One region of the Serratia sp. JSRIV002 genome, then DNA from elsewhere that is predicted to be linked to it. Evidence: predicted binding sites of a transcription regulator. Region 1 holds the regulator's gene; each other region holds the start of a gene.
The links. The regulator PurR, encoded in region 1, represses purine synthesis genes. The targets are predictions, from matches to a motif close to CANGCAAACGTTTGCNTG.

Region 1 (7,429 bases):
GGCCTGTTGCCAATAGCCGCAGGAATATTGCATATAGGGATCCAGCATCTGGGTAAACAAATCGTTACCCAGGTCGTAATGCTCTTTGCCAACAATCCAGGCACGTTTTTGGGATTGCAGGTTGGTCAGGCGGGCGGCGGCAATACGCAAGATATCCTTCAGGTGGTGGGGCAGTTTCTTTTCCAGGCCAGCTGCGATAACCCGCTGAAAAAATATGTCCAGCCGCTCGCACTCCCACCAACCGTCCATATAGCTTTCGCCCAGCCCCAGAGAGCCGTCTTGCAGTACGCGTTTAAAGAAATTGGGATTATTGATCTGAATATCGAAAGGGCGTGAACCATTGATTTCAATGCCGGCCATGCTAAGCATTTCATGAGCGATACGATACCAATGGTTGTCCTGGATGCTCAGATCTTCTATACACGATGAACTCATAGCTTCTCCATCACCTTCTTCTGACTTATGATCCTGCAGAATTTAGCGTAGACAATTTCTACAGGGACATACGTATACCTACGGTAAAAATTCACCGTGGTGTCTGAAATCCGACTTGAACAGAGGAAATTTAAGAGACTCCCTGCGTCAAAGGACGCGGGTAAATTCAACCTTAAATAAAGTGTGATGCCATCCACGTACGCAGCAGTTGCTGCAATAAGAACTTAGTATAACTGTTATTCTAAAAGGTCGTTTTTGAGTATAGGCTTGCCGAGGCGTAGACTCAACTGCAAATCGCGCTCGGCAAGAATTTTCATTAAGTGACTATTTACAGAGACAATTATGACACGGAGTCGGCACGCTTCTGCTGTGTCATCTGAGTTTCATCCGTTCCTTTCCCACGCTGGATCAGATAACCCAAGGCTGCCAAAAATACGGTAGCCACCATTACGGTAGCCGTGGCTAACAGCGGTTGGGCGATAAATGCCGAAACCAACAGGCTGGCGATAAAACATAATCCCAACTGCAGCGTGTTTTGCAGCGCAGCAGCTTTGCCACTGTTGTTGGGGAAGGGCATCAACGCATTGGCTACTAAAATAGGATAGCTGGCACCGTTTACTAACGCCATAAAGCAGAACGGGATCAGCAGAGTGGTCAACGTTGGCTCACTTAGCGTGGCGATCAGATACAACGCCACCATGCTGACACCGTAAGCTAACAGCAACCACGGCAGCAAGGTTTTGCCAGAGATGCGATTTAAGGCGCTACGGCAGCTATAACCCCCCAATAAGAAAGCCAGCGTTTGCGGCACATAGCTCAGACCAATATCGTTGGGGCTATACCCCATATCGCCGAGGATAAAGGGTGAACCCGTCAGCCAGGCGAAGAAGCCAGCAGAACAGGCAGCAAAAACCATCACGTTGCCGCTGAACACCGGGGATTTCAAGATCTGCATAAAACCAAGGCTGGGCTTTTTATCGGCGGAAGGGACCAGTCTGCTCCGGTCTTTCAGCAGCAAGGTGGGGATCAGCAGCAGGGCGGTGATCCCCAGCAGCACGGCGAAAATGGCCCGCCATCCCATATGGTTAAGCAACCAGGCACCCAGCAGTGGGGCCAGCGCCGGAGAGAGGGCGACCAGCGGCATAATGGAGGCGAAAACGCGGTTGGCTTTGCCATCGCGGTAGCGATCGACCACGATCGCCTGCCAGGTGACGGCGGCGGAACAGACGCCAATGGCTTGAATGAAGCGCAGTGACCACAGTTGTGCCACGTTCTCGACCCAAAGCATACCGAGACAGCCGATTGCGAACAGCGCCAGGCCAATCAATAACACGGGCTTACGGCCAATACGGTCGGACAGCGGCCCCCACAGCAACTGGGCAAAGGCAAAGCCTGCCAGGAAGATACTCAGGCTGGCGCTGATCGCCCCAGCGGAGATTTGCAGATCCTGCTGCATTGCGCCAAAGGCAGGCAGGTACATATCGGTAGCCAGATAGCCCAACATACTCAGGCCGGCCAGGTAGAACATAAATCCAAAATTTCGCATTGCTATTTCTCGTTAAAATTATGTTGTCGCAGGTTTTGAAGCGCCGGCAAGTGTATACGGCTGGATCTCTGCTTGTGAAACGGTAATATTTGCAAGGTGCTGTTAAAAAATTTGAAGGCAAACATATGTGGTCTGAATATTCACTCGATGTGGTAGATGCGGTAGCGCGGACCGGCAGTTTCAGCGCGGCGGCACAGGAGTTGCACCGCGTTCCTTCTGCTGTGAGCTATACGGTGCGTCAACTGGAGCAATGGCTGGCAGTGCCTTTGTTTGAACGCCGTCACCGCGATGTGGAACTCACGCCAGCGGGGGCGCTGTTTATTAAGGAGGCGCGAGTTGTTATCAAAAAAATGCTCGATACCCGACGGCAGTGTCAGCAGGTGGCCAACGGTTGGCGCGGGCAACTGCGGATTGCGGTCGATCTGATCGTCAAACCCCAGCGCAGCCGCCAGCTGGTGCTGGATTTTTATCGCCATTTCCCCGACGTGGAACTGATGGTACAGCCGGAAGTCTTCAACGGCGTGTGGGATGCGCTGGTCGATGGCCGCGCTGAGATGGCTATTGGTGCAACACGGGCGGTACCGGTAGGCGGCGGTTTTGCCTTTCGCGATATGGGCTTTATGAATTGGCTCTGCGTAGTCCATGCTAAACATCCGCTGGCCGCCTTGCAAGGAAAGCTGCGAGACGATCAGCTACGACCTTATCCCTCGTTGCTGTTGGAAGATACTTCGCGCAATTTACCCAAGCGTGTGACCTGGTCGTTGGACAACCAGCGGCGGTTGACCGTGCCGGACTGGGTTTCGGCGGTAGATTGTTTGCGTGCCGGGCTGTGTGTGGGCATGGTACCCGCGCATCGGGTATTGCCGTTGGTACAAAGTGGCGAACTGGTGGTATTACCACTGCATGAGCCTTTCCCGCCTAGCGCCTGCTGCTTGACCTGGCAGCAAAACGCCCAGTCTCCGGCCATGGCCTGGCTGTTGGACTATCTGGGCGACAGCGAAACGCTCAATCAGGAATGGCTCAGTGAAGAGGAGTCGGGTGCTTAATCGGGCGCAGTATTGCAGCGCCCCAACAGGAGTTAACGGCGGTAATCGACAAAAGGACCATCGGCAACTGAGCGGCGCTCGATGAGTTTTGGATGCACTTCAATCACCTGCGATTCTTCACGCTTGCTGATAATGCGATCCAACAGCATGGTAAAGGCCATCTCGCCCAGGCGCTCTTTCGGCTGGTGAATGGTGGTCAGCGCCGGGGTGAAGTAGCGGGCATTACGCACGTTGTCGTAGCCAATCACCGAGATATCCTGCGGTACACGCAACCCCAGCTCATCGGCGGCGCAGATCGCCCCCATGGCCATAATATCGCCGCCACAGAAAACGGCGGTTGGACGATGCTTTTGCGACAGGATCTGATGCATGGCTTTGTAGCCAGATTCAGGCTCGAAATCCCCCTGCACGATCCATTCTTCGCGCACTTCGATGTTGGCTTCCTTCATGGCTTTCAGAAAGCCCTGGTGGCGACCTCCACCGGTATTACGCGCCAGTTGACCAGGAATGGCACCGATGTCACGGTGGCCACGTTCGATCAGGTAGCGGCCTGCCAGGTAGCCGCCCTCGAAGGCATTGTCGATAATGGTATCGGTGAAGTCTCCGCGCGCGGTACCCCAATCCATCACCACCATGGGAATGTTACGGTAATCTTCCAGCATGCCCAGTAGCTGATCTGGATATTCTGAGCACATCACCAGCAAGCCATCGACGCGTTTTTGCGCCAGCATTGCCAAATAGGCTTGCTGTTTATCCAGATTATTGTGCGAGTTACACAAGATCAGGGTATAGCCTTTGCTGTAGCAGCTGTTTTCCACCGCTTCGATCACTTCGGCAAAATAGGGGGCCTCGCTCGAGGTGGCGAGCAAACCGATCGATTTGGTGTGGTTGACCTTGAGGCTGCGGGCCACGGCGCTAGGTGAATAGTGAAGCTCTTTGATGGCGGCCCAAACGGCCGTTTTGGTATCTTCGGCGACGAAACGCGTTTTATTGATAACGTGCGAAACGGTAGTGGTAGAAACGCCAGCGCGTTTGGCCACATCTTTAATCGTTGCCATGTAAAAAATGACTCCTAAACCCACATGTTACAGCATGTAAGTATGATGTTAATCGTTTGCCTGCGTAGATCCTTCCCCAGATAAGCGAAAACTGAGTTTTTAGTGCTGAAGTCGTAAATCGCTTGAACAGGGAGGGGCAGTTTATCGGTACGCAGTTGTGAACTGCGGATTTTGTCGCATATTGAAGAAAAGTGGAAGAGCTAATCGGTAATTATCAGCGGGGAAATCATAACAAGATTTTAATCACGAACTGTGGGAAAATGATTTGACGTATAAACTGTGTGGCTTATGCTCTGGAAAAGCCAATCTGAGAGGGAGTTGTATATGGATACCAATTTGAAGATGTCATTACTCACCACCGTGGGTGCTTTGGCAATGATTATTGCTTTCAGTTTTATTGCCGCATTGAACTGATCCGCAGCAGAAAAACAAAGGCGCAGCTTGATGCCGCGCCTTATTATTAGCTAGTTACCCGCCGTTAAGCCAGGTTTTCTGCCACGAACGCCCAGTTCACCAACGCCCAGAAGTTTTCCAGGTACTTTGGCCGCGCATTGCGGTAGTCGATATAGTAAGCATGCTCCCACACGTCAACGGTCAATAGCGGAACGTCTGCGCCGGTCAGCGGGGTTGCCGCATTTGAAGTGCTGACGATCGCCAGACTACCGTCCGCTTTTTTCACCAGCCAGGTCCAGCCCGCGCCGAAGTTTTTCACGGCGGCATCGGTGAACTGCTCTTTAAAGGCGGCGAAGGAGCCGAATGACTTATTGATGGCCTCTGCCACTGCGCCCGTTGGCTCGCCACCACCTTGCGGTGATAAGCAGTGCCAATAGAAGGTGTGGTTCCAGACCTGAGCGGCGTTGTTGAACACGCCGCCGGTGGAGGTCTTGACGATCTCGACCAGGGATTTGCCTTCGAACTCGCTACCTTTCACCAGATTGTTCAGGTTAACCACGTAGGTGTTATGGTGCTTGCCATAGTGGTATTCCAGCGTTTCTGCGGAAATGTGCGGTTCGAGAGCGTTTTTCTCGTATGGTAATGCAGGTAATTCAAACGACATTGCTTTCTCCTTTTATAGACAATACGCCTCTCCGACGCTGCAGGCCTAAGGGGCCGAGGGCGGAAAAACGCAATTGCACCACTTTTGTTATGGTTATTAATCTTAACAACTTTCCGAGCGAAAAGAACATCCAAAGTGTGCCAAGTGACTGATTGTTTAAAGTTGCAGCGGGTGATAGAGAGCACGGCCGAGCAGTTAGCTCAGCCGTGAAAGGTTAACGGATGGTGGTAGGGGTCACTACGCGGCGGGCACCAATGTAATGGTTTTGCCAATAGTCGTTATCTAACTGACTGATGCGAATTTCTTCACCGGTACGCGGTGACTGGATGAACTTACCGTTACCAAGATAGACGCCAACGTGATCGGCGGTGCCACGGTTGTTGATGCGGAAGAACACCAGATCGCCTTTCTCAAGCTCATTACGCTTGATCGGCGCTGCATCACGCAGGTGGTACATTTCGTTGGCGGTACGCGGCATTTTAATTTTCACCACGTCTTTGTACGCGTAATAAATCAGCCCGCTGCAGTCGAAGCCTGTACCAGGTGAAGACCCACCCCAGCGGTAGGGCTTACCCATTTGCCCCATCAGCTTGGCCATGGCGGTCTGCTTGGCGTGCTGATAACGTTTTTTGTGAGCGGCGGAAAGTTTCAACGGCTTTTCGCGGCCAGCCAATTTTGCCGTAGCTTTGCCTTCTTCACGATGGCGACCATAACCTTTTTTATAGCCTTTTTTAGGCGGAGTTACTTTTAGCTTGGCCGTTTTGGTTGCCTGGCTTTTGGTTTTAACGCTGGTGGTTTTTTTTGCGGTCTTTATCGTTGCTGGTTTGGTTTTTAGCGTTTTCGGAGGGGTGGCTGCCTTCACTTTTTTATTGGCTTTCTCCGCTTTCTTTTTCTTGCGGTCGTCTGGCCGGGCTTCATTAACGTGACTCTTGCGCTGCTCGGCAGAAACACGTGCCTGTGGCGCAGCGTGCGCCAAATTGAAGAAGAGCTGCGTAAATAGCAGCACAAAAAGTGTAATAATTAACCGCATATCGACGTTACCAACCTTGGCTCCGAAACAGAAATCGAATGAGTCACAGTATTCCCGAAATTCACCCTATAAAACAGCGTGGATCTCATAAATACTAATCCATATTGTGAGAAAACGTTAATGGCATTTTTATTGTTGCAAAATCAAACGCCTGGCGCCTAAAAAAGCGACAGAGATCATGTGGTTGGCTTATTGCTCGCCGGCATTGCGCAGGGCAAAGATAATAGTGAAACGTCCCGATTAAAAATGTTATTCTGGGGCTATGTTTTAACCGGTTCGGTGTGTCCGCCGCTTTTGCTAAGGCAATCAGAGAATGTCCCTGCAAAAGATGGCGTTTTCTTGGCACCGGTCCTGCCGCTACAATAGCTAGTGTGATGCATGTTGTAGCCATGATGTGGCTTGAGGAAGCAATAATGACGACGATTGAAAAAATTCAGCAGCAAATTTCTGCCAACCCGATCCTGCTGTATATGAAAGGCTCACCGAAATTGCCAAGCTGCGGTTTCTCTGCTCAGGCCGTGCAGGCGCTTTCAGCCTGTGGCGAACGTTTTGCCTATGTTGATATTCTGCAAAACCCGGACATCCGCGCTGAGCTGCCAAAGTACGCCAACTGGCCAACCTTCCCGCAGCTGTGGGTCGATGGTGAACTGGTTGGCGGCTGCGATATCATCATCGAGATGTACCAGCGTGGTGAACTGCAGCCGTTGATCAAAGAAACGGCCGAAAAGTATAAAGATCAGGAAGACCAGCAGCCTTAATGGCGCAGGGTTTTACCCAATAAAATCGGGCGGCACCTTTAACAGTGCCGCCCGATTTTTTATGTCTGTCAGTTTGCCAGCAAGCTATTGCGATTCAACGTTGGCAATCGGCCAGCCACCGAGACGTTTCCAGCGGTTGACCAGTTCACAGAACAGTTGGGCGGTTTGCTGGGTATCATACAGGGCTGAGTGTGCCTGGCTGCTATCAAACGGCATACCGGCGGCGATACAGGCTTTGGCCAGCACCGTCTGCCCTAATACCAGCCCACTAAGCGCAGCGGTATCAAAGGTGGCAAATGGGTGGAACGGGTTGCGTTTCAGGCTGGCGCGCTCGGCGGCGGCCATCAGGAAACTGTGATCAAAGTTGGCATTATGCGCCACGATGATCGCCCGGTTACAGCCCTGATCCTTAATGCCTTTACGCACGGCTTTAAAAATCGCATGCAGCGCATCATATTCACTCACTGCACCACGCAGTGGGTTATGTGGATCGATACCG
Region 2 (7,429 bases), 1.7 Mb from region 1:
AACATTATCGTGCTAATGCTTAAGAGAATATGATCTATCACAATTTAGTTAGAAAAAATTTGCTTAATTCTGCAGCTTGATTTTCCACCAGTTTATAACGTTTATCTGAAATTTTAAGAAATGAATAAAATTTAATCATCATTAAATATGATGTTATTGATTTGTTGGTGGCGTTTTGAGCGATCGACAAACGTGGCCGGTTCAAGCTTATTTGCATCAACAAGGCCGAGTGGCTGCGGCAAAAGGGACTAGTGTGTATAATGCCCGCCGCGATGCGCACGAGGATTGATGTGGTGAATGAATATAGTGATGAGTATTGGATGCGTCAGGCGTTAAGCCTGGCTCAACGTGCGCAGGAAGAAGGTGAGGTGCCGGTTGGGGCGCTGCTGGTGCTGGACAATCAGGTGATTGGCGAAGGTTGGAACCGGCCGATCGGCCGCCACGATCCCACCGCTCATGCTGAGATCATGGCGCTGCGGCAGGGGGGAGCGGTATTGCAGAATTATCGCCTGCTGAATGCCACGCTGTATGTCACGCTGGAGCCTTGCGTGATGTGCGCCGGGGCGATGGTGCACAGCCGCATCCGTCGTTTGGTATACGGCGCGGCCGATGAAAAAACCGGAGCGGTGGGTTCGCTGGTGGATATTCTGCGCCATCCGGGCATGAATCATCAGGTAGAAATCGTCTCGGGCGTGCTGGCAGAAGAGTGCGCCGCCACCCTCAGCAACTTTTTCCGCATGCGTCGCGAGCAGAAAAAAGCGCTGAAGCTGGCGCAGCGGGCCGGAAAAGACCCACAATAACTACATATTGAATCACTACAGGGCGAGCGCCAACTTGGCTTCCACGGCAGGATAGCCTTTGGCCAGTTCGGCCTGTTTCATAGCTTCTACCGCCTTCTTCTCTTTTTCCAACAGATAGCCCACCAGGCTGACCTGATAACGGCGGATGTTTTCCACGTAGTTATAGGCTTCGCGGCCACGGGCATAGCCATAGGTGAGTGATGGATAGTAGCGCTTCTGGCTAAGCATCGGCAGGCGCTGTTTCACGTCGACCCAACTGTCGGGGTTGCCTTGCTGGCTTTTGGTGAGTTTACGTGCGTCCAGCATATGGCCCCAGCCCATGTTATAGGCGGCCAGTGCGAACCAGATCCGCTCATCTTCTGGCACCGTGTCGGGCACCTTCGCCATCAGACGCTGCAGATAGAGCGCCCCGCCTTGAATACTTTGCTCCGGATCGAGCCTGTCGGTGACGCCCAGGCCGTCGGCAGTGGCTCTGGTCAGCATCATCAGCCCACGGACACCGGTGGGGGAGGTCGCCTGCGGATTCCAGTGCGATTCCTGGTAGGCGATGGCGGCCAGCAGCTTCCAGTCAATTTCGCTGGCATACTTTTCAAACAGCGAGCGGAAAGTGGGCAATACCGAGTCGATGGCCGACAGGAAGGTTTTAGTATCAACGTAGTCAAAACTGCCCACGTGTCCCAGATACTTCTCCTCCAACCGTGCCAGCGTGCCGTCTTCTACCCTTTGGCTATAAAAATCCAGCAGCGCGGCGTACAGGCTATCGTCATTGCTGCGCTTCAGATACCAGGTCACTGGCTCTTCATCGGTAATGTCAAAAGCGACGGCCAGCTGTGGATGGATACGCTGCAGCAGGGCAATGGTCACGGAATCGCCGATGGTGTAATCCAGCTTGCCATCGGCCACCTGTTCCAGCAGCTCTTTTGACGTCATATCGCTCGACGCTTCCCAACTGAGATCGGGGTATTTGCTTTGTTTGAGCTGCTTTAGCGTGCTGACGTGTGCCGAACCGGAGGCCACCGCCAGCTTGCCTTTGATATCGGCAAAGGATTTTGGCCGCGTGGTACCCAACCGATAAACCAACTGCTGGGAAACGGAATAGTACGCCGGGCCGGTACTGGCGCGGCTGAGGCGATCCCGGTTGTAGATTAGCCCGGCGGCGAGAATATCGGCATTGTCGTCATCGAGATCGTCAAACAGGTCATTGATGTTTTGGTGTGGGATCACCACCAGCTTGACCCCCAGGTAGTTGGCAAAGCTTTTGGCCAGCTCATAGTCAAGGCCACTCGGCCCCTGTGGGGTAGTGAAATAGGTTAACGGTGAGTTTAACGTGCTGACGCGCAGTTCCCCACGCGCTTTGATCGCCTCGAGTTGGCCTCCCTGTCCACCACGCCAGGCGATATTGGGCCACAGGGCTAGCGCCAGCAACAGGGCCACAACACCGATTAGAATGTAATTTATTTTTAGGCGTTTCAAATAGTTATCTCAAATAGATGCACGCTTTATATTGACCGGAATCAGGATTTTTTCATGGTTAAATCACCAGTGCCGGGGCATTTTGCGCAACATTACGCCAGCGTGCAACTTTATTGATAGGTTATGAGAATTCGGCAGCGGGAATAGCTTTTATCAATAATAGCTACGCAAACGGTTTCGTCGGCGGCGCGGATTATCTATAATGGCGCGCGTTTTCCCCCTGTTGCGCCCAATGAAGTGCTGAACCCAGTTGCTTCGAAGACGAGAGAACTTTGATTATGGAAATACTGCGTGGTTCGCCCGCTTTGTCGGCTTTTCGTATTACCAAACTACTGTCCCGCTGCCAGGATGCTCAACTGCCGATCGTTGATATCTATGCCGAGTACGTTCACTTTGCCGATGTCAGCGCACCGCTAAGCGCCGAAGAGCAGGCCAAGCTGCAGCGGTTGCTCAAGTACGGCCCTTCTCTCGCTGAACATGCTCCGCAAGGCCGCCTGCTGTTGGTGACGCCGCGCCCGGGCACCATTTCGCCGTGGTCTTCCAAAGCCACCGATATCGCCCATAACTGTGGCCTGACGCAGGTGGTTCGTCTTGAGCGCGGCCTGGCATTTTATGTCACAGCGCCAACCTTGACCGATGCCCAGTGGCAACAGCTTGCCTCCCTGCTGCACGATCGCATGATGGAAACGGTATTCAGCGAGCTGCAACAGGCGGAAACACTGTTCTCTCATCATCAGCCCGCACCGTATCAGACGGTGGATATCCTGGCCCAGGGCCGCAGCGCGCTGGAACAGGCCAACACCAAACTGGGGCTGGCCCTGGCGCAGGACGAGATCGACTACCTGCTGGCCGCCTTTACCGAGTTGGGGCGCAACCCAACGGATATTGAGCTGTACATGTTTGCACAGGCCAACTCTGAACATTGCCGCCACAAGATTTTCAACGCCGACTGGGTCATCGACGGCGAACAGCAACCGAAGTCGCTGTTCAAAATGATCAAGAATACCTTTGAGCAGACGCCGGACTACGTGCTTTCTGCCTATAAAGACAACGCAGCGGTGATGGAAGGTTCCCAGGTAGGGCGCTTCTTTGCCGCGCCGCAAAGCGGCCTGTATGACTATCATCAGGAAGAAGCACACATCCTGATGAAGGTGGAAACCCATAACCACCCGACGGCGATCTCGCCTTGGCCAGGAGCTGCGACCGGTTCTGGCGGTGAGATCCGCGACGAAGGCGCTACCGGCCGTGGCGCGAAGCCGAAAGCTGGCCTGGTAGGGTTCTCGGTTTCCAACCTGCGTATTCCGGGTTTCGAACAGCCTTGGGAACAGGATTTCGGCAAGCCGGATCGCATCGTCACCGCGCTGGATATCATGACCGAAGGCCCATTGGGCGGTGCGGCATTCAATAACGAGTTTGGTCGCCCGGCGCTGGTCGGTTACTTCCGTACTTATGAAGAGCGTGTCAATAGCCACAACGGCGTTGAGCTGCGTGGCTACCACAAACCGATCATGCTGGCAGGCGGCCTGGGCAACATCCGCGCCGATCATGTGCAAAAAGGTGAGATCACCGTGGGTGCCAAACTGGTGGTGCTGGGTGGCCCGGCGATGAACATCGGTTTGGGCGGCGGGGCGGCTTCTTCGATGGCCTCTGGTCAGTCTGATGCCGATCTGGATTTTGCTTCCGTACAGCGTGATAACCCGGAAATGGAACGCCGCTGCCAAGAGGTGATCGATCGCTGCTGGCAGATGGGCGATAGCAACCCGATCCTGTTTATCCACGATGTGGGGGCCGGTGGCCTGTCGAACGCGATGCCGGAACTGGTTAGCGACGGTGGCCGCGGGGGCCGTTTCGAACTGCGTGACATTCTCAACGACGAGCCGGGCATGAGCCCGCTGGAAGTGTGGTGTAACGAATCTCAAGAGCGTTATGTGATGGCAGTAGCGCCTGAGCAGATGGCGACCTTTGAGGAAATCTGCCGCCGTGAGCGCGCACCTTTTGCGGTGATTGGTGAAGCGACGGAAGAACGCCATCTGACGCTCAACGATCGCCACTTTGACAATCAGCCGATCGACATGCCGTTGGATGTGCTGCTGGGCAAAACGCCAAAAATGACCCGCGACGTGAAACGTCAGCAGGCGAGCGGCGAAGCGTTGCAGCGTGCTGATATCTCCATTGCCGATGCGGTCAAGCGGGTGCTGCACTTGCCAGCCGTGGCGGAGAAAACCTTCCTGATCACCATTGGCGACCGTACCGTCACCGGCATGGTTGCGCGCGACCAGATGGTTGGCCCGTGGCAGATCCCGGTAGCTGACTGTGCGGTAACCACGGCCAGCCTGGACAGCTATTACGGGGAAGCGATGTCGATCGGTGAGCGTGCTCCCGTCGCATTGCTGGATTTTGCCGCCTCAGGCCGCCTGGCGGTAGGGGAAGCGCTGACCAACCTGGCCGCGGTGGAAATCGGTTCGCTCAAGCGGGTGAAACTTTCTGCCAACTGGATGGCCGCAGCAGGCCACCCTGGCGAAGATGCCGGCCTGTATGAAGCGGTGAAGGCGGTGGGTGAAGAACTTTGCCCTGCGCTGGGGATCACCATTCCGGTGGGCAAAGACTCGATGTCGATGAAAACTCGCTGGCAGGAAGGCAATGAACAGCGGGAAATGACGTCACCATTGTCGCTGGTGATCACCGCGTTTGCTCGCGTGGAAGATGTGCGCCACACCGTGACGCCGCAACTGCGTACCGACAAGGGTGATAGCGCACTGTTATTGATTGACCTGGGTAATGGTCACAATGCCCTGGGGGCAACGGCGTTGGCGCAGGTTTATCGCCAACTGGGCGACAAGCCAGCCGATGTTCGCAACGTGGAGCAATTGGCCGGTTTCTTCAACGCGATGCAGCAACTGGTGGCGGATCGTGCGCTGTTGGCCTATCACGACCGTTCTGATGGCGGCCTGTTGGTCACCTTGGCCGAGATGGCATTTGCCGGGCATTGCGGCGTAGAAGTCGATATTCAGGCGCTGGGTTCCGACGCCTTGGCTGCCTTGTTCAACGAGGAACTGGGTGCGGTGATCCAGGTGCCAGCTGCGCAACTGGCAGCCGTACAGCAAGTCTTTGCCCAACACGGTCTGACGGATAACGTGCATCACCTTGGCCAGGCGCTGAGTGGCGATCGTTTCGTTATCACCAGCGCTGGCAAACCGGTGTACAGCGAAAGCCGCAGCACTCTGCGTACCTGGTGGGCTGAAACCACCTGGCAGATGCAGCGCCTGCGTGATAACCCGGAATGTGCCGATCAGGAGCACCAGGCCAAGCAGGACGAGCGCGATCCGGGCCTGAACGTCAAGCTGACTTTCGCTACGGACGACGACATCGCGGCACCTTATATCGCCAAGGGCGCACGCCCTAAAGTTGCGGTATTGCGTGAGCAAGGGGTTAACTCCCACGTTGAGATGGCCGCAGCGTTCCACCGTGCCGGTTTCGATGCGGTTGATGTTCACATGAGCGATCTGCTGGCAGGCCGCCGCGATTTGCAAGAGTTCCACACGCTGGTGGCCTGTGGCGGCTTCTCTTATGGCGACGTGTTGGGGGCTGGTGAAGGCTGGGCGAAATCGATACTGTTCAACGAGCGCGTACGCGATGAGTTTGCCGATTTCTTCCATCGCCCGCAGACCTTGGCGCTGGGCGTTTGTAACGGTTGCCAGATGATGTCCAACCTGCGTGAACTGATCCCGGGGGCTGAACATTGGCCGCGCTTTGTGCGCAACCTGTCGGATCGTTTCGAAGCGCGCTTCAGCCTGGTGGAAGTGGCCAGTAGCCCGTCGCTGTTTATGCAGGGTATGACAGGTTCGCGCATGCCGATTGCCGTCTCTCATGGTGAAGGCCATGTAGAAGTGCGCGATGCGGCGCATCTGGCGGCGTTGGAACATCACGGCCTGGTTGCGTTACGCTTTGTCGACAACCATGGTCAAGTGACCGAAGCTTACCCTGCCAACCCGAACGGCTCACCGAATGGGATTACCGCAGTGACTAGCAGCAATGGCCGCGCCACCGTAATGATGCCGCATCCAGAACGCGTGTTCCGCACCGTCAGCAACTCCTGGCATCCAGAGGAGTGGGGTGAAGACAGCCCTTGGATGCGCATGTTCCGCAACGCTCGCAAGCAACTGGGGTAATTTAACCTGAGGTTTGCGTGAAGTTTACTGAGGCGCCGCATTGGCGCCTTTTTTATTTCTTTATTTTTTAATCGGTTAGCCCGTATGTCGGTTTTTTGAGACAAAGGCCATATTGCCTGTCTCTAAAAAGAGACATTTAACTCATTGATTTTTATATGAGTTAAATCGATTGGATTTAGTTGTCGTGTTTTGGCGACGGTATGTCGGATTAATACTCAAGCTCGACTACCCAAGTAGAGCGTCGGAAGTGATATTAAAATAAATTATCCTTAATAAACAATGTAATATAAATATTTTCATAAAGTTGGCACGGAAGATGCATAATAACTATCAGTTGCTCATTCAACTTTTTATGATTGGCCCCGTCTAGCACGGAACAGCGCCTCATAAGCCATCCGAATGATGCCTAAGAAATGGTGCCTATCGTCCAACCAAACCGATAACAGACGCGCAAGCGACTTTATCAAGCATCGGACGACACGTGGAGTGAGGCACCGCCTAGTATCCAACTGTGATGATATGTTCATCAATCCCGGATACTTTTTGGATGCTATTCGTCCCAATCAGATGCCAGCTTAGTGCTACATCACCTGGGGACGAGGAGTAAGGGCATCCACATATTCCTTGCGATGGGGCATCATGCCCCAGCGTCAATATACAAACCGCATTGCCTCCGTTATTTCCCTCGATACGTTCTCAAACCACATCAGTTTCCTCTTTTGGGATAACGCGTTTTTGCTTATCTGAACGCCATTAATCCGCTGCCGGGCTTTTCTCTCCCCGGATTGTCGGTTAGCATCTGGGCAGACTAGAGATAATGAGATGATTTCTTTGAAAAGATGGCGTCTATTTCCACGCTCGTTGCGCCAATTGGTCGTAATGGCGTTCCTGCTGGTGCTGTTACCGCTGCTGGTATTGGCTTATCAGGCCTACCAAAGCCTGGATCATCTCAGCGCGCAGGCGGCGGATATCAACCGTACGACGCTG
Region 3 (7,429 bases), 2.5 Mb from region 1:
GGCAGATGCAGGGTGATAGCAGCCAAAACCATCTACGCGTGACCCCGCTTGGGACCCGCCGTGCCACCTGGCTCAGCCCCCTGGCGATCCCTGTCTCTCCCTTGGGCAGCAAGTTGCCGTGGCAGAATATCGCCGTGCTGGGGATTGAAGGCTTTCTGGATTTCCAACCGCAGATGGCGGCCAGCTCATTGATGCAAGAGCAGGGGCTCAAGGCTGAGGTGGCATTTTTGCATCTGCCTGTTTTGGATCGTCTACGTAATAATCCCAGCGAGTTCCGCGCGGTGAATATCGCCCGCGTACTGGATCTGCCAGAACATCTGACTCAGTTGGCGGAGGAGATCACGCGCCAGGCAGGTGAGGCCGAGGCCATCTTGCTGCCAGCCTGCCTGGGATTAGAGGATGATGAACCGTTGATGACGTTGCGCCGGTTGGTCGGTAAGCCCGTTTATCTGTTACCCACGCTGCCGCCTTCCGTGCTCGGCATGCGGCTGCATCAGGCATTGCGTCAGCGCTTGCAGCAACTGGGTGGGGTGTTTATGCCGGGGGATAGCGTGCTGCGTGCCAGCTTCGATGGGCAGCGCGTCACCGGTCTGTATACCCGCAATCACACCGATATTCCGCTGCGGGCGCAGCAGGTGATACTGGCCAGCGGCAGCTTCTTCAGCAACGGCCTGGTGGCCAATTTTGACGGCATTCGTGAGCCGGTATTTGGCCTCGACGTTTACAGCAAAGCCGAACGCGCCGACTGGAGCGATGCCAATCTGTTTGCTCCGCAGCCGTACCTGCAATTTGGGGTTCAGACCGATACCGCGCTACGGGCGTTAAAACAGGGGGAGGCGATGACCAATCTGTATGCTATCGGTGCCGTGGCTGGCGGTTACGATCCGTTGCAGCAGGGCTGTGGCGCCGGGGTTTCGCTGCTCGGCGCGCTGCACGTTGCCCAACAGATCCTGGCACAGGAGGTTTCAGCATGAGCCTGTTACCAGACAACAGCTTCGAGAGCTGCATCAAATGCACCGTCTGCACCACCTATTGCCCGGTTGCCAAGGCTAACCCGCTCTATCCGGGGCCAAAGCAGGCCGGGCCTGATGGGGAGCGCCTGCGGCTGAAAGATCCGGCGCTTTACGACGAAGCGATGAAGTATTGCACTAACTGCAAGCGCTGCGAAGTGGCTTGCCCCTCCGACGTTAAAATCGGAGATATTATCCAACGCGCACGGGCCAATTTCAGCCAAAGCAAACCGACGCTGCGCGATGCCATCCTCAGCCACACTGACATCATGGGCACGCTCTCGACGCCGTTTGCCCCTATCGTTAACGCGACTACCGGCCTGAAGCCGGTACGCAAGCTGTTGGATAAGGCGTTGAAGATCGACCATCGGCGTGAGCTGCCGAAATACTCGTTTGGCACCTTCCGCCGTTGGTACCGCCAGCAGGCGGAACAGCAGCAGCGCTATGCCGAGCAGGTGGCGTTTTTCCACGGTTGCTTTGTTAACTACAACCATCCACAGCTTGGCAAAGACCTGATCAAGGTGTTTAACGCCATGGATATCGGCGTGCAGCTGCTCAAGCGGGAGAAATGCTGCGGCGTACCGCTGATCGCCAACGGCTTTATTGCACAGGCGAAGAAGCAGGCTAAAGTGAATGCGGAATCGCTGCATGATGCGGTCCTGACCAAAGGCATACCGGTGGTGGCTACTTCGTCGAGCTGCACGTTTACCCTGCGTGATGAGTACCCGCATTTGCTGGAGGTGGACACCTCGGCGGTGCGTGAACGGGTGGAGCTGGCTACGCGTTATCTCTATCGTCTGCTCAGCCAAGGGCGCACCTTGCCGCTCAAACAGACGCCGCTGCGGGTGGCTTACCACACGCCGTGTCATATGGAGAAAATGGGCTGGACGGCCTATACGCTGGAGTTATTGCGGCAGATCCCAGGGCTGGAACTGGTGGTGCTGGACTCGCAGTGCTGCGGTATCGCCGGGACTTACGGCTTCAAGTCGGAAAACTATGAAACCTCGCAAGGCATTGGTGCCTCGCTATTTCGCCAGATTGAAGCCAGCGGAGTGGATATGGTGATCACCGATTGTGAAACCTGCAAATGGCAGATCGAGATGTCCACCAGCAAGCGCTGTGAACATCCGATCACCCTGTTAGCACAGGCATTGGCGTAACAGATTAAACGGGCCAGCATGCTGGCCCAGTGCGATTACTGCTTGATCTTCACCGTATTGAACACGCCAGCCGCTACGCTTTGAGACTGCTGCTGGTTATCCGCTGGCAGCGTGATTTGCAGGGTCAGTTGCTTACCGTCTGGCAGCATAGCAAGCAGCACGCCAGAGTAGGCTTTCTGGCCAGCCACGGTGATCACGGTATCCAGTTGGCGCATTGGCGTGCCGTTAATTTCAACCGCTTTATTGGTAATGACCTGCAGGTTGGCATCGCGGGAGTGTTGCTGCTCTTCCATGCGTTTGGCCAGGGTATCCAGATCGCCCGCTGCCTTGTCGGCAACGATCACGATCACCGCACGCTGGTTGGTGCTGTCGGCATAGATGTGCACGTTAGTTGGTTGGTTGGTCAGCTTATCGCTCTGATCGGCCAAACCGTTAGGCAGGGTAAAGGTCAGCTTGCCATCCAATAAACTCACCTGTTGTCCGCTTGGGACGCTGGCTGCTGCGCTGCCTGCGGGGGCATTAGTGTCTTTGGTGGCGCTATCACAGGCCGCCAGGCCAAGCACTAACAGGCCGATACCCATCAATTTTGTTACTTTACGCATCTGGTGTTCCTTATTCCTTTGCAGATAGAGTTGGTTGACCGTATGGCTAGATGTCACAGGTTTTTTTTAAGTAATAGACGATACTCGTCTACTTCGCCTTTCTTTTCTAGAGTGAAAATCTGATATTCGTGACTAATGAGCATTATTAGCATGGCGCGGAACTGGTTGCGGGTTTTTACCCACAGTTGCTGATAGCCTTGCGAACGCGCCCAACGCTCTTGCTCCGCCAGCATGGTTTGGGCGATACCCTGGCGGCGAAAATCAGGTAAAACTGCGCCCAGCCAGCTGTAGAACTCCCCCGGCGCGGTTTGATAGCCGAGTTTAAAACCGGCTGCCTGGCCATCAATTTCGGCAATCAAGCCGTGAGAAGGGTTATCCCCGATACGTTGCTGCAAATCTTTCAGGCTGTGCAGACTGCCAAATTCTGGAATGCAGAGGTAAAGAGAGAAGATCTCTTCAAGTGTAGCTTGGCGAGTGGTTAAGCGCATGGGCAGCCTCCGTTAAATCAGGCTGCCCAGTATAAACCAGAAGGCGGGTTAACTCAGTTGCAACCGGTTGGCGGGTTGGCGTTCTGCCAGACGTTTGAGCAGCATATTGAGCAGCACCCCGTACATCGGCAGGAAGAATACCAGACAGATCAGCACCTTGAAGCTGTAATCTACCAGCGCGATTTCCACCCAGTTGGCGGCCATAAAGGGATCGCTGCTTTTGTAGAAGGCGATAAAGAAGAAGGCCAGGGTATCGCTGATATTGCCAAGGAACATGGCCGCGGCGGGGGCAACCCACCAGGCACTGCGTTGACGTAGGCGGTTGAACACCTGCACGTCCAGGATCTGGCCCAGTACGTAGGCCATAAAGCTGGCGGCGGCGATACGCGCTACAAACAGGTTGAAGCTGGTCAAGGCGGCAAAGCCCTGCCATTCACCCTGGAAAGTGACGGTGGAGATCACATAGGAGATAAACAGCGCCGGGACCATCACGGCAAGGATAATCCTGCGTGCCAGCGGAGCACCGAAGATCCGCACGGTCAGGTCAGTGGCCAGGAAGATAAACGGAAAAGTGAAGGCACCCCAGGTGGTGTGAAAGCCGAAAATGCTGATCGGCAACTGCACCAGGTAGTTGCTGGAAGTAATGATGGCGATGTGAAATAGCGATAGCCAAACCAACGCGATTAAGCGTTGTCGATCGGTAAACGAATACATAATGTAGCCTTTTTGAGTGTGGGGTGAGGGAACCCATTGTTAACTGCGCGGCGACATGGTACGCGTTTGGGCATTCAATGCAATGGTTAAATTTAACGCAAACGTTAACGTATCTTGCGCAGAAAAACTACCGGCGTAAACTAGCGGGTAATCAGATCCGGCGAGGGTTCGCCGATCGTTTTAGATCGAGAGAGATGTATGACTGACATTTTTGCCCAGGCAGACCAGACGCTAGACGCGCTGGGGCTGCGCTGTCCGGAACCGGTCATGATGGTGCGCAAAACCGTGCGCCATATGGATAACGGTAAAACCTTGCTGATCATTGCCGACGATCCGGCCACCACCCGCGACATCCCGGGTTTTTGCCGCTTTATGGAACATACGCTGGTGGCCCAGGAAACCGAGCAGGCCCCATATCGTTACCTGCTGCGTAAGGGCCTGGCAGAATAATCCTTTGGCTGTCAGGCCCATTTCCATAACGGGCCTGACAGATGTTCTACTATGTACGTTTCTTCAGCAGCCGTAAGGCGTTGGCGGTCACCAGCGCGGTTGCTCCAGAGTCTGCCAATACGGCCAGCCACAGGCCAGTCATCCCCAGTAGGGTGGTGACCAGGAAAATCGCTTTCAGCCCAAGCGCAATCGTAATGTTCTGGCGAATATTAGCGTGGGTAGCGCGGGAGATGCGGATCATCTCGGCAACGCCGGTCAACCGGTTGTGTGTCAGCGCGGCATCCGCCGTTTCCAATGCCACGTCGGTACCGCTCCCCATCGCAATGCCAATGCTGGCGGCCTTCATCGCCGGGGCATCGTTGATACCGTCGCCGATCATGGCGGTAGGTTGCAACTTGCTCAGCTCGGTTACCGCGTTCACTTTGTCTTCCGGCATTAACCCGGCGCGGTAATCGATCCCCAATTCATTGGCAATGGCGGCCGCAGCGCGCGGGTTATCACCTGTGAGCATCACGCCACGAACGCCTAACTGCGCCAACTCGGCAATCGCCTGTTTAGCGTCGCTACGCAAGGTGTCACGCAACGCCAGCAAACCGATAGGCTGCCCGTCCTCTAGCACCACCACTGCGGTTTTACCCGCCGTTTCCAGCGTCTCTACCTGGCTGCGCCATTCGCTGCTCAACTGGCTTTCCGTCAACTTGCCCGGGGCGCTGATCAGGATAGTTTTACCGTCAACCTTCCCTTCAACCCCGATACCCGCCAGAGCCCGGCGGCCTTCGGCCAGTGGCAATGCAGTCCCGTTCTCCGCTGCGCGCTTGACGATCGCCTGTGCCAGTGGATGATGTGAGCCCGTCTCGACAGCCGCTGCAATGGCCAGCAGTTGCTGCTCGCCAAGCCCGACTGCTGGCAGCACATCGGTTACCGTCGGTTTGCCTTCGGTCAGCGTACCGGTTTTATCGAACGCGATGGTTTGCACTTGGCCCAACTGTTCCAATGCAGCACCACCTTTAATCAGCGCGCCCCGGCGCGTGGCCGCCGCAAGGCCAGAGGTGATGGCCGCTGGCGTGGAGATGACCAAGGCACACGGACAACCGATCAGCAGCAAGGTCAGACCCCGGTAGATCCACATCTCCCAAGGCTCGGCAAACAGCAGCGGTGGCACCAGGATCACCGCCACGGCCAGCAGCATGATCGCCGGAGTGTAGTAACGGCTGAAGCGATCGAGGAAGCGCTCAATCGGTGCGCGGCGCTCTTCGGCCTCTTCAATCAGCTGCAGGATACGGTCGATGGCATTTTTACCCGGCTCGGAAGTGACCTTCATCTGCGCGGCCTGATCGACGGACAGGCTGCCAGCGGCCACTTTCTGACCCTGTTGGCGCTCTACCGGCACGGATTCACCGGTTAAAGCGCTTTCGTCAAAGCTGGCGAACGGGTTTAGCAACTCGGCATCGGCAGGCAAGCGGCCACCGGGCGCGATCTCTATTACGTCACCGGGGCGCAGGCTGACTACAGGCACGCGTTTACGTACGCTGCCCTGGATAAGCAGAGCATCTTCCGGCACCAGTTCCATCAACGCTTTCACGCCACGGCGTGCACGATTGGCCGCGTAGGATTCCAGCAGTTCTCCCACCATAAACAACAGCAGCACCATGGCCGCTTCGGCGGTGGCACCGATAAACAGCGCACCGATGGCGGCAACGCTCATCAAGGTTTCTATGGCAAACGGTGTGCCTGAACGGATCAGGCGCAAGGCTTTGCTGGCAATCGGCACCAGGCCGACCAAGGTGGTGGCAATAAAGGCAATTTCGCCCAGCCGTGGGTTGAAGAAGTCGAGAACCCAACTGAGCACCATCAGTGCGGAGAGCAGCAGCAGAGGGCCGTACTCACCAAACCGGGAGGTTTTGGGTTCATCGCCTATTGCCGGCGGGTTAGTCCCCAACAGGGTAAAGCCAGCCTGTTTTACCGCGTCCTGGATCCGCATGCTGACGTCGGATTGGGCATCCACCACCAGTTTTTCCGTGGCAAACAGCACGCGAGCGCTGTCGACGCCGGGGATCGACGTTACGGCATTTTCGATTTTCTTGGCACAGCTCGGGCAATCCATGCCGGTGACTTTCCAACTGAAACGCTGGCTGCCGGAAGGGGGAACGGCAGCCAGCCTGTCGCTTTCCTCATCCGGGTCGTCGGGGCCATCGCTACTGCAGCAGCTGGCACCGTGATCGTGGGCCGCGTGATGGTCATGGGCAGCGGTTGCTCCCACCGGGGTTTTTTCATTGCTACAGCCATGCTGGGTTTTGGCGTGGTCATGACTACAGCCGCAGCCGTGATCGTGATTATGTTCTTGATGCTGATGCTCTTGGTGATTATGTGGTTTATGAGTCTGCATAGCGCCCCCTTCAGGCAATCCAATATCCTCTCAACAAGCACTCTACACCTTGGAGCTGGCTCCAGAGTCAAGTGCGATATGAGAATTATTGTTAATTGAGGGGGAGGCTACGGATCCGGTTGCCCGAATCCGTAGCCTGTCATTACAGATATAGCGAGCGGACGATGAGGAAATGCCCGGAGAAGTAGCAGAAAGCGACCACGGCATCTGCCGCACGGAAGGTAAAGCGGTAGCGGTTCAGCAGCCAGACGATATTCGCCAACAGCAGCAGCGAGGTACCCGCCAGCAATGAGAAGCCAAAGTCGGTACTGCGCAGGAAATATTGTTCCCCCGCCAGCCACACCATCAGCAGCGTCATAGCGACCAGCGTGGCGATCGGCCAGCGCATCTCTTCCAACCGGCTCCAGATGATGGCCAGCAGCAGTGCGCCAATCACCAGCAGCACCAGCGGCAAAGGCCAGAACAGGCTGAAGGTCATCTGGCTGGCAAAGCTCAGGGTATACAGCAGGTGTGAGAGGAAGAAAGCACCGATGGCGTACAGCACCCGCTCGCGCGGCAGCAGTAACAAGGCATCACCCGCCAGCGTAGCCAACAGGCCCAAAACGATCAGATAACCCGC
Region 4 (7,429 bases), 1.2 Mb from region 1:
GATCAGGTCATCCAGATCCTGGAAAATCAGGCCGTCGGCACCAATAATCTGGCGGATTTCGTCTACTTCACGCCCATGGGCAATCAGCTCCGTCGCGCTCGGCATATCGATGCCGTACACGTTAGGGAAGCGGATCTCCGGTGCGGCAGAAGCCAGATAAACCCGTTTGGCCCCGGCGTCACGCGCCATCTCCACGATCTGCTCTGAAGTGGTACCACGGACGATGGAGTCATCAACCAACAGCACGTTCTTATCGCGGAATTCGGCACGATTGGCGTTCAGCTTGCGGCGTACCGACTTACGGCGAGCCTGCTGGCCCGGCATGATGAAGGTGCGGCCAACATAGCGATTCTTGACGAAGCCCTGGCGATACGGCTTATCCAAAATACGGGCAATCTCCAGCGCGATATCGCAAGAGGTTTCCGGGATCGGGATCACCACGTCGATATCCAGATCTTCCCATTCGCGCGCAATCTTCTCACCCAATTTCTGCCCCATACGCACGCGGGCGCTGTAGACGGAGATCTTGTCCATAAAGGAGTCAGGACGGGCAAAGTAGACATACTCGAACAGGCATGGATTGGTTTTTGGGTTCTCCGCGCACTGGCGAGTGAACAACTGGCCTTTTTCGGTGATATACACCGCTTCACCCGGCGCTACGTCGCGCAGGAAGTCGAAGCCCAAGGTATCCAGCGCCACGCTCTCAGAGGCTACCATGTACTCACAGCGGCCATCTTCCAGCTCACGTTTGCCGATCACCAGCGGGCGAATGCCGTTGGGATCGCGGAACGCCACCAGACCGTGGCCGATAATCATGGCTACGCAGGCGTAAGCGCCACGCAGTTGCTGATGCATCGCGGCAACGGCGGTAAATATGTTGTCGGACTCCAGTGGATAATGCGGGAAACGGTCAAGCTCGGTGGCCAGCACGTTCAGCAGGATCTCGGAATCGGAAGTGGTGTTGACATGACGGCGGCCACGTTCAAACAGCTGTTGGCGCAGTTCGTGGGCGTTGGTCAGGTTGCCGTTGTGTGCCAGCGTAATGCCGAACGGCGAGTTGACATAGAAAGGTTGAGCTTCTGAAGCGCTGGAGCTGCCAGCCGTTGGGTAACGCACATGGCCAATGCCCATGTTGCCCTGCAGGCGCAGCATATGCCGGGCTTCAAATACATCTTTCACCAGACCATTTGCCTTGCGCAGGCGGAACCCATTATGGGCATCAATAGTGACGATGCCAGCGGCATCCTGTCCACGATGCTGGAGCACCATCAATGCATCATAAATCGACTGGTTTACCGGCATAAAACCGGCGATACCGACAATACCGCACATGTTGTCTTTTCCTCTAAGCCGCTACCGCCCCGGTAATTGGGTTGGTAAGAAACTCGACGTGCTTTGCAGATAGTCAAAGAACCATCTGATGATGTAACTGAACTGGGGGATCAGCTGTGACTGTTTCCAGTCCGCACTTTGCGACAGGGTGGTAAAGGTATCCAGGAAGAACAGTATCGCTGCCACGATCAACACGCCGCGCAGTGCGCCGAAACACACGCCCAGCACCCGATCGGTGCCCGATAATCCGGTTTTCTCTACCAGTGACCCAATCACATAGTTAACGATAGCGCCCACAATCAGCGTTGCGATAAACAAAATGGCAATCGCAATGCCGTTACGTACCAGCTCATCTTCAAAACGGGTGAAGTAGGCTGCAAGGTATGGGTAGAAATGGCTGGCAACAAAGAACGCACATCCCCATGTCACAAGTGACAATGCTTCGCGAACAAAACCTCGGATCAGGCTCACCAGAGCCGAAAATCCAATCAACGCTAAAATGACGTAATCAATCCAGACCATGAACTATTCCAATGATGAATCGCCCCTGCATCCAATCGCGGCGAATTCTAACAGAAAAAGAAAACGTTTGCGTAGCGGATTTCCCACCACGTAACAAATAAAAAACGGCGATGTTAAAATTGCTAATCGCCGCGCCTACATAGGATATCCGGCCCCTGAAAGGCACAATTTTTGTGGCGATTTGGCAATCCTCCTCCTTGAGCACTGGCCCCTCACCCTAACCCTCTCCCACAGGGAGAGGGGATCGTCCGAGTCGCGGTTAGCGGTTGTGACACAATTCCAACTCCCCCGTACCTTCTCCCACAGAGAGACGGATCGTCCGAGTCGCGCTTAGCGGTTGTGACACAATTCCAACTTACCCGAACCTTGGATTAAGTGAGCAAGAATATTAGAACCCCTCCCCCTCTACGCACAATGCTTGAGGGAACGCCCCCTCTCCCTGTGGGAGAGGGTCGGGGTGAGGGGCATACATATGACAGCCCCAATGGATCAACGTGCGCTATACGCCTTCACCTGCCCGCTCAGCCCACTGATCCCATTCAGCTCCGCCAGCGAAGCCTGCAGCTTCTGCTTCGAGGCATCTGGGCCAACGTAGATGCGGGTGATCTCACCCTGCACCGGCGTGGAAGGCACGGTATAAGCCCGGTGCCCAGACAGGCGCAGCGAAGCGACGATCTCATTGACCTTGGCAGCATTTTTCAACGCCCCCAACTGCACCACATAGGCCTGACCAGCCGGCGCCTTTTCTTCAACCGCAGGTTTGGTTTCAGGCTTTGGCTCTGGTTTCACTTCCGGCTTTGGCTCTACCTTTGGCGGTGTTGGCACTGGCTTAGGTTTCACTTCCACCGGCTTCACCTCTACCGGTTTAGGTTTAGTTGGCTGAACCGGTTTGGTTTCGATGGGCGGCGGAGCAACAACCGCAGGCTGCTGCTGTTGAGTCGTTTGATTAGCCGCCTGCTGGGCGGAGGCCTCGGCGGCGGCCTGCTGCTGTTCAACCAAAGCACCAGCCCCCTCCGGTGGAACCGAAGGTAGCGCCTGATTGGCCGGTGGGATCACGTCGATTTCATGAGCATCCCCCGGTTTGGGCACTAACGGGATCGCCGCAAACTCATCCTCATAATGCTTCTTTTTGCCGTCAAGCAGCCCCGGCAGGACAATCACCCCCAGGGCAACCAAAATCACGGTTCCAACCAGTCGATTCTGAAATTTACTTGCCACTCACACTCCCCGCCTCTCGTCTAACGCCGCCATCACGTGGGCAACAGTGTGGAAAGACCCACAGACGATCACAATATCCTGAATATCTGCGTCCTGCATAGCCTGACGCCAGGCAGTTTCGACATCGGCAAATTTGCGTGGTTCCGTTAAATACTGTGCCAGCAGCTCAACGCTGGCTCCGCGTGGGCCTTCCAGCGGTGCACAATACCACTCGTCCACCTGTTCACTCAGGCAGGCCAGCGTACCGGCAATGTCTTTGTCCGACAGCATCCCCACCACCGCGCGAACCACACCGCCATTGCGGGGGAGTTTCGCCAGCCGCCCAGCCAGATAGGCCGCAGCATGAGGGTTGTGGGCAACGTCCAGGATCAGCTGCGGGTTCTGCTGCACGGTCTGAAAACGCCCTGGCAAAGCGGCCTGTTGTAGACCGGCAAAAATCGCCTTCTCGTCGATTTCCAGCGCCGAATAGTGCAGCGCAGCCAATGCCGTCGCCGCGTTCGCCAAGGGGACATTAGGCATAGGGAGCTCGGTCAGACGTGTGCCGCCCCCTTCCCATTGCCAGCGTTCACCCTGTTCGCTGAACGACCAGGCATCATCACGGCGATACAGTTGAGCGTTGAGATCTTCCGCTACCTGCTGGATGCTATGCGGCATATCCGGTTCACCGACCACGGCAGGCTTGCCGCCACGGAATATCCCCGCCTTCTCGCGGCCAATGCTTTCACGATCGTGGCCTAGCCAGTCGGTGTGATCCAAGGCAATGCTGGTCACCACGGCGACGCTTGGCTCAACGATATTGGTCGCGTCCAGACGCCCGCCCAGCCCCACTTCCAGGATCACCACGTCAAGCTTAGCCTGTTTAAACAGCTGTAATGCCGACAGGGTGCCAAATTCGAAATAGGTCAGCGAGGTTTCCCCCCTGCCAGCCTCAATCGCGGCAAAAGAGCGGCAGTGTTCAGCTTCACTCAGCTCTTCACCCTGTATGCGCACCCGTTCGGTATAACGCACCAGATGCGGTGAACTGTAAACCCCGACCCGAAGCCCGGCAGCCAGCAAAATGGCCTCTAACGTGCGGCAGGTGGTGCCTTTGCCGTTAGTACCGGCAACGGTAAATACCGTAGGAGCAGGAGTGCGAAGGTCAAGGTGCGCCGCAACGTGTTGCACACGCTCCAGGCCGAGTTCGATCGCCTGGCTATGCAGACGTTCCAGATAGTAAAGCCACGAGCTCAATGGCGACGTGGCTTGGGGAATTTGGTGGTTTTGCATGAGTCCCATCACTGACTTTGGGTTCATAAATCCGTAAGACGCATCGCCCTGACGATGTCAAAAGCGATGCTCTTCGTTTCCCGCCGCAACTTAGCCACAAAATGGCGGCAGAACCCGGCGCAGGCTTGCACCTATACCGGGTCTTTGTCTGCGCCTCAGGCGTCGGCCTGATTTTCCTGAGCGATGACCGGCGCGGCCTCATCGAAATGCGGCTGCGGCTGGTTGGTCAGCTTGGACAGAATGCTGGCCAGTGTCTGACGCATCACCGGGCGGCGCACGATCATGTCGATGGCGCCCTTTTCAATCAGGAACTCACTGCGCTGGAAGCCCGGCGGCAGTTTTTCACGTACGGTTTGTTCGATAACCCGTGGCCCGGCAAAGCCGATCAGCGCTTTTGGCTCGGCAATGTTGATATCGCCCAGCATCGCCAGGCTGGCGGATACGCCACCCATGGTCGGATCGGTCAGTACCGAAATATACGGCAGGCCACGCTCTTGCAGCTTGGCCAACGCGGCGCTGGTTTTCGCCATCTGCATCAGCGACATCAGCGCTTCCTGCATACGCGCACCGCCACTGGCAGAGAAGCACACCAGCGGGCAGTTATCTTCCAACGCCTGTTCAACCGCACGCACAAAGCGTGCACCAACCACGGAAGACATCGAACCGCCGATAAAGGCGAATTCGAAGGAGGCCGCAACGATCGGCATGCCATACAGCGTGCCCTTCATCACCACCAGCGCGTCTTTCTCGCCGGTTGCTTTCTGTGCGGCAACCAGACGGTCTTTGTACTTTTTGGAATCCTTGAACTTCAGAACGTCTTTCGGCTCCAGTTCGCTGCCCAGTTCCACTTCACTGCCTTCATCCAGCAAGGTATGCAGACGCATACGGGCTGACATGCGCATGTGGTGGTCGCACTTGGGGCAGACCTCAAGGTTACGCTCCAGTTCAGCACGGTAAAGGACCTGACCACAGCTATCGCATTTGGTCCAGACCCCTTCAGGAATGCTCACCTTACGGGTTTGCGTAACATTGCTTTTGTTGAGAATTCGTTCAATCCAGCTCATCGATGACCTTTCTGTTTGAACCTGGCAGACACCCGTCCGCTGTTCATGCCTTAACAATCCTCCCGCAACACACCCCATGCAAAAATGCCGAGCTAAGCGCAACTGGCGCGCTACCAAGGCATTGGCTTCAGGGTCGTTCGCGGGAACAGACCATAAATGTCGCTCATTAAACCATATCGGCCCGATTGTGTGGACAAAAAACTGGTCGAACCGACGGGTTAAGCGGTGTTTTTACTGTTTTTGTTGGCGGGCAGCCGCGCGTTTATGGCGCCAGATTTCAATAATGCCCGGCAGAATTGAAACCAGGATGATGCCAACAATCAACAACTTCAAGTTTTCCTGCACGATCGGCAAGTCGCCAAACAGGTAGCCAGCATAAGTGAACAGCAGCACCCAAAGTAGCGCACCAATCACGTTATAGGCAGCAAAGTGGCGATAGGACATATGCCCCATACCGGCCACGAACGGCGCAAAGGTGCGCACGATCGGCACAAATCGCGCCAGAATAATGGTTTTTCCGCCGTGTTTCTCGTAGAACTGGTGGGTTTTGTCCAGATAGCTACGACGGAAAATTTTCGAGTTCGGGTTGCTGAACAGCTTTTCGCCGAACAGCCGACCAATAGTGTAGTTGACGGCATCGCCAATCACCGCTGCAATCACCATCAACGCCACCATGGTATGCACGTTGAGATCGTTGGAAGGCAACGCGGCCAGCGCACCGGCGACAAACAGCAGAGAATCCCCCGGCAGGAATGGCGTAACCACCAGCCCGGTTTCACAAAACAGGATCAGGAACAGAATGGCGTAAACCCACATACCGTATTGCGCGACCAGTTCGGCCAGGTGCACATCAATATGCAAAATAAAATCAATCAGAAACTTGATGATGTCCATAAACTCTCTCAATTGACCGGGTGTCTCTCTCACCCAGCGTTGGCACCAATAAATAACGCATTAATCTGCCAGCCTGCCAGTTAATCGTCAGCTAAAAACAACGGCCCCATCGGCGGCCGGGGCAAGGCAAACGACTCTGGATAATCAACCGCGACCAGATACAGGCCTTCAGCCCGTGCGGTAGCGGCCGCCAGGCTGCGATCTTTGAGCGCCAACAGCTCGCCCATCCAGTTCTCATCCTGATTGCCACAGCCAATCTCCATCAGGCTGCCAACAATGTTGCGCACCATATGATGGACAAAGGCGTTGGCCTTTATATCTACCACGATATATTCGCCATAGCGCGAAACCTTAACGTGTTTTACGTTTCGCCACGGCGTACGTGACTGGCATTGCACCGCCCGGAATGAGGTAAAGTCGTTTTCCCCCAGCAGGGCCTGCGCGGCACGATGCATGCGATCGGCGTCCAGCGGATGATAAAAGTGCGTCACCCCCTGCTGCAAGACCGCCGGGCGATAGCGGTGATTATAAATAATGTAGCGATAACGCCGCGCGGTGGCGCTAAAGCGAGCATGAAAATCGCTGCTGACCTCTTTCACCCAGCGTACCGCGATATCTGGCGGCAAATGGCTGTTCACCCCCATCGTCCAGGCGGCGTCTTTACGCTGTGCGGCGGTTTCGAAATGCACCACCTGCCCGGTAGCGTGCACCCCAGCATCGGTGCGCCCGGCGCAGAATACGCCGATCGGCGCATCCGCCACCTTGCTTAACGCTTTTTCCAGGCATGCCTGGACGCTGGTAACTTCTTGCTGACGCTGCCAGCCGTAATAACGGCTGCCGTCATACTCAATCCCCAGCGCAATTTTCAGCATTGGCTGGGTTGGCAACTCCACCTCGGACATCAGTACATCTGCTCCTGCAACAGCCGTTCAGCGGTTTCGATCGCCATCAACGCGCCGCCAAAGCGCACGTTATCGGCCACCGACCAGAACTGCAGCATCTCGGGGATACCGTAATCATTGCGCAGACAGCCAATGCTCAGCATATCGCTGCCGGAAGCTTCGGTAACCTGAGTCGGATAATCGTCTTCTTCGCTCAGTTGAATATCTTCAGCCTGCTCCAGCTCGTGGCGA

Region 2: a site for PurR is predicted at 2,438-2,455, ahead of purL (phosphoribosylformylglycinamidine synthase). Genes of this name have one in related genera too.
Region 3: a site for PurR is predicted at 4,069-4,086, ahead of KGP26_RS01490 (7-cyano-7-deazaguanine/7-aminomethyl-7-deazaguanine transporter). Genes of this name have one in related genera too.
Region 4: a site for PurR is predicted at 1,911-1,928, ahead of cvpA (colicin V production protein). Genes of this name have one in related genera too.

The regions. Positions count from the first base shown of each region.
Region 1 is NZ_CP074143.1:2,835,323-2,842,751, forward strand. Features, by position in the region: gene cfa (cyclopropane fatty acyl phospholipid synthase) at 1-435, opposite strand, end outside; gene punC (purine nucleoside transporter PunC) at 776-1,981, opposite strand; gene punR (DNA-binding transcriptional activator PunR) at 2,107-3,027, shown strand; gene purR (HTH-type transcriptional repressor PurR) at 3,060-4,085, opposite strand; gene KGP26_RS13400 (YnhF family membrane protein) at 4,410-4,499, shown strand; gene sodB (superoxide dismutase [Fe]) at 4,564-5,142, opposite strand; gene KGP26_RS13410 (C40 family peptidase) at 5,357-6,172, opposite strand; gene KGP26_RS13415 (Grx4 family monothiol glutaredoxin) at 6,583-6,930, shown strand; gene rnt (ribonuclease T) at 7,015-7,429, opposite strand, start outside.
Region 2 is NZ_CP074143.1:4,529,603-4,537,031, reverse strand. Features, by position in the region: gene tadA (tRNA adenosine(34) deaminase TadA) at 294-800, shown strand; gene mltF (membrane-bound lytic murein transglycosylase MltF) at 816-2,273, opposite strand; gene purL (phosphoribosylformylglycinamidine synthase) at 2,549-6,442, shown strand; gene KGP26_RS21295 (HAMP domain-containing sensor histidine kinase) at 7,265-7,429, shown strand, end outside.
Region 3 is NZ_CP074143.1:340,177-347,605, forward strand. Features, by position in the region: gene glpB (glycerol-3-phosphate dehydrogenase subunit GlpB) at 1-974, shown strand, start outside; gene glpC (anaerobic glycerol-3-phosphate dehydrogenase subunit GlpC) at 971-2,170, shown strand; gene KGP26_RS01480 (DcrB family lipoprotein) at 2,206-2,772, opposite strand; gene KGP26_RS01485 (GNAT family N-acetyltransferase) at 2,826-3,260, opposite strand; gene KGP26_RS01490 (7-cyano-7-deazaguanine/7-aminomethyl-7-deazaguanine transporter) at 3,309-3,974, opposite strand; gene tusA (sulfurtransferase TusA) at 4,173-4,424, shown strand; gene KGP26_RS01500 (zinc/cadmium/mercury/lead-transporting ATPase) at 4,474-6,810, opposite strand; gene KGP26_RS01505 (lysoplasmalogenase) at 6,953-7,429, opposite strand, start outside.
Region 4 is NZ_CP074143.1:4,073,971-4,081,399, forward strand. Features, by position in the region: gene purF (amidophosphoribosyltransferase) at 1-1,332, opposite strand, end outside; gene cvpA (colicin V production protein) at 1,354-1,854, opposite strand; gene dedD (cell division protein DedD) at 2,344-3,072, opposite strand; gene folC (bifunctional tetrahydrofolate synthase/dihydrofolate synthase) at 3,073-4,338, opposite strand; gene accD (acetyl-CoA carboxylase, carboxyltransferase subunit beta) at 4,494-5,402, opposite strand; gene KGP26_RS19140 (DedA family protein) at 5,634-6,296, opposite strand; gene truA (tRNA pseudouridine(38-40) synthase TruA) at 6,377-7,198, opposite strand; gene KGP26_RS19150 (aspartate-semialdehyde dehydrogenase) at 7,198-7,429, opposite strand, start outside.